DNA from 2 places in the Delftia sp. CH05 genome. Region 2 is predicted to be linked to the other one. Evidence: predicted binding sites of a transcription regulator. Region 2 holds the regulator's gene; the other holds the start of a gene.
What was found. The regulator FNR, encoded in region 2, switches genes on or off when oxygen is low (the NO sensors DNR and NnrR bind a similar motif). The targets are predictions, from matches to a motif close to TTGATNNNNATCAA.

Region 1: a site for FNR is predicted at 1,094-1,107, ahead of GRX31_RS24275 (3-hydroxybenzoate 6-monooxygenase). Genes of this name have one in related genera too.

What each region holds. Positions count from the first base shown of each region.
Region 1 is NZ_WUMG01000043.1:11,155-14,347, reverse strand. Features, by position in the region: gene GRX31_RS24285 (LysR family transcriptional regulator) at 1-442, opposite strand, end outside; gene GRX31_RS24280 (MarR family winged helix-turn-helix transcriptional regulator) at 457-993, opposite strand; gene GRX31_RS24275 (3-hydroxybenzoate 6-monooxygenase) at 1,198-2,406, shown strand; gene GRX31_RS24270 (cupin domain-containing protein) at 2,423-3,193, shown strand, end outside.
Region 2 is NZ_WUMG01000045.1:13,254-16,446, forward strand. Features, by position in the region: gene hemN (oxygen-independent coproporphyrinogen III oxidase) at 1-1,151, opposite strand, end outside; gene fnr (fumarate/nitrate reduction transcriptional regulator Fnr) at 1,313-2,032, shown strand; gene GRX31_RS24795 (hypothetical protein) at 2,114-2,401, opposite strand; gene GRX31_RS24800 (FixH family protein) at 2,583-2,897, opposite strand; gene ccoG (cytochrome c oxidase accessory protein CcoG) at 2,955-3,193, opposite strand, start outside.

The sequences.
Region 1 (3,193 bases), on a different contig from region 2:
CCAGAGAGATGACGATGTCGGCCTCGCGCCGCGACAGGTGCAGCAGGCGCGGCAGGGCCAGCAGGTCGATGCTCAGCAGCGGATGGCGCTGCGTCAGCGCGGCCAGCTGCGGGGCCAGCAGCTGGGTGCCGAAGCCCTCCGTGGCGCCCACGCGCACCAGGCCGGACGGGCCCTGGCTGGCGGATTCGGCCGCCAGCGGCATGCGGTCCAGCCCGGCTGCGGCGCGCTGCATGGCGTCTGCCACACCCAGCAGTTGTCGGCCGGCCTCCGTGGGCCGCCATTGGCCCGCCTCGCGCTCGAAGAGCACGGCCCCCAGCTGCTTTTCCAGAGCCTGGATGCGGCGCGACACCGTGGTGTGCTCCACGCCCAGTTGCCGCGCGGCGGCGGCCATGCTGCCGCTGCGCGCCAGCTCGCCAAAGAATCTCAGGTGGTCCCAGTCCATGGGTCGAGGCCGCCTCAGTCGGCTGCGGCGCGGCGCGCGGCCAGCGTGCTGGGCGCACGCGCCAGCTCGTCGTTTTGCCGCACCAGGACGGCCATCATGTCCATGAACAGGCCCCGCTGCTCCTGCGGCAGCGGCTCCAGCATGCGCTGCTGGGCCCGCAGCACCGAGGGCTCGGCAGCGGCCAGCAGCGCGGCGCCTTCTGCGGTGACCGACAGCAGGCGCACGCGCCGGTCGGCCGGGCTGGTGTTGCGCACCATGAGGCCGCGCGCCTCCAGCCGGTCGATGACGCTGCCAATGGTGGAGGTGTCGAAACCGATCATCCGCGCCAGCGTGCGCTGGTCCACGCCGGGCTGGCGCAGCACGGCAGACAGCGCCGCGTACTGCACGGGGGTCACGCCGAATTCCTGGGTCTCTTCCATGAAGACGGCTACCGCGATCTGCTGCAGGCGGCGGATGTGGTAGCCGGGGTAGTTTTCTAGTTCTGCGGGTTGGTAGTCCATGGCCATTGCGCTCTTTTCCGGGTCCCTGCGGGCAAGCGCAGATGTTCGCATGAACCGCGCCCTCCGTTGGCGTTGGCTCGCGGACAGGTGATTCACCCGGACACGCTGTCCACCGCCGTTTTGCCTGCATCCAGGGAAACCCCAGGCTGGCCTGATGCAAATCAACACTACACTCATCGTCAGCATACTGTTTAATTAGTCGCGACGCAGCTGACCCGCAGGCTGGCGACACGCACCACGAAGCACAGGACATCCATGAGCACCAGCATTTCTTCCCGGGCGCTGCCCGTTCTTGTGGCAGGCGGCGGCATTGGCGGCGTGGCGGCCGCGCTGGCCCTGGCGCGCCAGGGATTCGCCGTCAAGGTGCTGGAGCAGGCGCCGCAGCTGGGCGAGATCGGCGCCGGCATACAGCTGGGGCCCAACGCATTCGCGGCCTTCGACGCGCTGGGCATTGGCGAGCTGGCCCGTGGCCGCGCCGTCTATACCGACGAGATGGTGATGCACGACGCGCTCGATGAGCGGCTGGTCGGCCGCATTCCCACGGGCGAGGCGTTTCGCGCCCGCTTCGGCAACCCGTATGCGGTGATCCACCGCGCCGACATCCACACCTCGCTGCTTGAAGGCGCGCGCACCCACGGCCAAATCGAGACGCTGACGGGCACGCGCATCGAAGCCGTGCAGCAGGAGGGTGACACCGTCACCGTGCGCGACCAGCACGGCCAGGTCCATGTGGGCCAGGCCCTGATCGGCGCCGATGGCGTGAAGTCCGTGGTGCGCCAGCAGTACGTGGGCGATGCGGCGCGTGTCTCCGGCCACGTGGTGTACCGCGCCGTGGTGGAGAAGAACGACTTCCCCGAGGACCTGCGCTGGAACGCGGCCAGCATCTGGGTCGGCCCCAACTACCACCTGGTGCACTACCCGCTGCGCGGCGGCGAGCAGTACAACGTGGTCGTCACCTTCCACAGCCGCGAGCAGGAGGAATGGGGCGTGCGCGAAGGCAGCCGCCAAGAGGTGCAAAGCTACTACCGGGATTGCTGCCCGCGCGCACGCCAGCTCATAGACCTGCCCAAAAGCTGGAAGCGCTGGGCCACGGCCGACCGCGAGCCCATTGGCCAGTGGAGCTTCGGCCGCGCCACGCTGCTGGGCGATGCGGCCCACCCTACCCTGCAGTACATCGCCCAGGGCGCCTGCATGGCGCTGGAAGACGCCGTGACGCTGGGCCAGGCGCTCAAGCGCTGCGGCAACGACTGGCCGCAGGCGCTGCGGCTGTACGAGCGCTCGCGCATCGCCCGCACGGCGCGCGTGGTGCTGTCCGCGCGCGAGATGGGCCGCATCTTCCACGCCAGCGGCGTGGAGCGCCTGGTGCGCAACGACCTCTGGAAGGGCCGCACGCCCCAGCGTTTCTACGACGCCATGGAATGGCTGTACGGCTGGAAGGCCGAAACCTGCCTCGCCGAAGACTGAACACAAGGAGACCGCCATGCAAGAACTTGGCCGCCTGGAAGACCTGCCCCAGGACTACCGCGACGAACTCGCGCGCAACAACCTGGTGCCGCTGTGGCCCAGCCTGCGCAACGTGATGCCGCCGCACACGCCGCGCCCGCGCACCCAGCCGATTGCCTGGCCCTACCAGGCCATCCGTCCGCTGCTGATGCAGGCCGGCGAGCTGACGCCCATCGAAAAGGCCGAGCGCCGCGTGCTGGTGCTGGCCAACCCCGGCCATGGGCTGGAGAAGATGCAGGCCAGCTCCTCCATCTACCTGGGCATGCAGCTGCTGCTGCCCGGCGAGTGGGCGCCCTCGCACCGCCACACGCCCAATGCCGTGCGCATGGTGGTGGAAGGCCAGGGCGCCTGGAGCCTGGTCGACGGCGAGAAATGCCCTATGGAGCGCGGCGACCTGATCCTCACGCCCACGGGCCTGTGGCACGAGCATGGCCATGACGGCGACGAGCCCGTGGTCTGGCTCGATGTGCTGGACCTGCCCCTGGCCTACTACCTGGAAGTCACCTACCACGTGGACGGCCCGCGCCAGCCCGCCCTGCCCGGCCGTGGCGACCGGGCATATGCGCGCGGCGGCCTGGCACCCACGCAGGTGTTCGCCCGCAGCGCCAAGGCCTACCCCATGCTGCGCTACCCGTGGAAGGATGCCCGCGCCGCGCTGCTGGAGCTGGCCGCCGACCGCCCCGACCTGGACTGCGTGCAGCTGGCCTACACCAACCCCGAGACCGGGGCCGACTGCGAAAACATCCTG
Region 2 (3,193 bases):
CCCTGGCACATGATGGCCATGATGACGGCGCGCCGCACCAGATCATCGCGCGACAGTGCCAGGCCGCGCACCACGGGCAGGTGGCCGGCGTCGATGGCGTCGTAGTACTCCTCCAGCGTCTTGGCGTTCTGGCTGTAGCTGGCCCCCACCTTGCCGATGGCCGACACGCCCAGCGCAATCAGGTCGCAGTCGGGCTGGGTGCTGTAGCCCTGGAAGTTGCGATGCAGCCGGCCCTGGCGCTTGGCCACGGCCAGCGCGTCCTCGGGCAAGGCGAAGTGGTCCATGCCGACGTAGACATAGCCGCCGTCCATGAAGGCCGCGATGGAGCGCGAGAGCATGGCCAGCTTGTCGGCGCCCTGGGGCAGGTCCTCGGCCGCGATGCGCCGCTGCGGCTTGAAGCGCTCGGGCAGGTGGGCATAGGCATAGAGCGCGATGCGGTCGGGCCGCAGCGCATTGACCTGGGCCAGCGTGCGCTCGAAGGACTCGGGCGTCTGCTTGGGCAGGCCGTAGATCAGGTCCACGTTGATGGAGGCAAAGCCCAGCTGCCGTGCCGCTGCCACCAGCGCGAACACCTGCTCGGCCGGCTGCACGCGGTGCACGGCGATCTGCACCTGTTCGTCGAAGTCCTGCACGCCGAAGCTCAGGCGGTTGAAGCCCAGTTCCTTGAGCACGGCCAGGCGTTCGACGCTGACGGTGCGCGGATCGACCTCGATGGAGTATTCGCCGCCCGGCTCCAGCTTGAAATGCTCGCGCAGCAGGGCCATCAGCGTGCGCAGTTCATCGTCCGAGAAGAAGGTGGGCGTGCCGCCGCCCAGGTGCAGCTGGCTGACGGCCTGGCCCTTGCCGCAATGGGCCGTGTGCAAGGCCATCTCGCGCGCCAGGTAGTCCAGGTAGACGGCCGCGCGATCGTGGTGGCGCGTCACGATCTTGTTGCAGGCGCAGTAGTAGCACAGCGACTCGCAGAACGGCACATGCACATACAGCGACAAAGGCATGGCCCGCGCTGCGGTACTCGATTTGCGGTGCTCAAGTGCCAGGATATAGTCTTCAGCACCGAAAGCCTCCACGAAACGATCGGCCGTGGGGAACGAGGTGTATCGGGGCCCCGGTACGTCGAAGCGACGCAGCAGCTCTGGGGTGACAGCGGTCATGGGTTTTTTCCTCTAATGTCGTCCACTGTGCCGCAGCCCATTGGCCGCGTCCTTGACTCATATCAAGAGTTGTTCGCGGCAGTGCTGCGACAATTTGATCCAACTCATCGCCATCCACGAGGTCACCGCCGGCGCACTGCTGCGCCGCTGATGTTTACTCCATGAACCTTCAGACCATCAAAGCATCCTGTTCCAATTGCAACCTGCGCGAGCTGTGCATGCCCATGGGCCTGGATGCCGAGCAGATGCAGCGCATCGACGACATCGTGGCCACGCGCCGCAAGGTCAAGCGCGGCGGCCTGCTGTTTCGCAACGGTGAGTCCTTCACCTCGCTGTACGCCATCCGCACGGGCTTCTTCAAGACCTGCGTGGCCACCGAGGACGGGCGCGACCAGGTCACGGGCTTTCAGATGGCCGGCGAGATCATCGGCCTGGATGGCATCGTCAACGACCACCACACCTGCGATGCGGTCGCGCTGGAAGACGCCGAGGTCTGCGTCATGCCCTTCGACAAGCTGGAGGACCTGTCGCGCGAGGTCACGGCCCTGCAAAACCATGTGCACAAGGTCATGAGCCGCGAGATCGTGCGCGAGCATGGCGTGATGCTGCTGCTGGGCAGCATGCGTGCCGAGGAGCGCCTGGCCGCCTTCGTGCTCAACCTGGTGCAGCGCCTGCACGCCCGGGGCTTTTCCAAGTCGGAACTGGTGCTGCGCATGACGCGCGAGGAAATCGGCAGCTACCTTGGCCTGAAGCTGGAGACGGTGAGCCGCACCTTCTCGAAGTTTGCCGAAGAAAACATCATCGAGGTGCGCCAGCGCCATCTGCGCATCCTGGACACGGACGCGCTCAAGCGCATCGTCAACAGCCAGCAGTGCCAGTGAGGCCGCAAGGCCCCGCCCCCCGGCAATGAACAAGGCCCGCTGTCGCGGGCCTTGTTCATTGCCATTGCAGTGCACGCAGGTTCAATCGCGCCCCAGGCCCTGCATGGCCAGATTTGGGTCCGGCTCGGAGACCACGCCGTCGTTGAGATCGTGCGTGGAGCGTCCCAGCATGGTGGTCATGAGGCTGGACAGCATGGTCACGCCCCAGAAGGCGAAGAAGGCCAGCGTGTAGATTCCCTGCCGCGACCAGCCCAGGTCGCCGAGCCAGTGCAGCTCCAGCGGGTCCACGAAGGCGAATACCAGCATCTCCATCACGGCGGCGGCCAGAAAGGCCGGCCAGGCAATCCACATCCAGCGTTGGGCCAACATCAGCGATCTCCTTGAGCTGTCGAGGGGTGGCTTTCATTGTGCGCGCCGCCCGCGCACCGTGCCAAGCCCTGCGCACCCTGCACTGCCTGTAGGAAACCCTTGGCCCTCGCGCATGCTGGAGATGCCATCCACCATGCAAAAAGGCCGCGACTGCGGCCTTGTGCACGGCATTTTCCTGCCTTCAGCGGTCCGTGGGATGGTCCTGCGCGGGCGTGGCCGCGTGGTTGCGGCCGGTGACCGCGGGCGCCAGGCTCTTGGGCACTTCGCGCACGCCATCGGCACGCTCGTTGATGGTGATGCCATTGCGGTAATAGTCAGGATCGATCACGGGATCGGCGCCATTGATCGCAATGACGGCCGTGACCACGCCAGCCACCACGACGGCGGCCGGGCCGGCCACCACGAGCCAGACATGGGCGAACTTCCACCAGGGCTTGCCGGCGTCCGGATGCGAAGGGGCCGTGGCGGGCGCGGAGACTGCGGGACTGGAAGACATGGATAACCTCTTTCTTTCAAACAGCCGGCGCAGCCTGGGCGGTGCCGGCCAGACATATCACCGGGGCACCAGGAAGACGGCCTTTTCGGACGCGCGTCCCGCGCCTGAATGCACGGCATCGATATCGAAGAATACGGTGTGCGAGCCCGGCTCGGCGGAACCGTAGGGAATCTGCAGCCGCGCCGCAATGCCGCGCGTCTCGGCCGGGCCGACCTCGACCTCCTGCTCGGACGCCAGCTCCAGCCCGTCGAGGCCATGGGCGCTGATGCGGTAGCGCTGGGCCTGCTCGGTGGCAT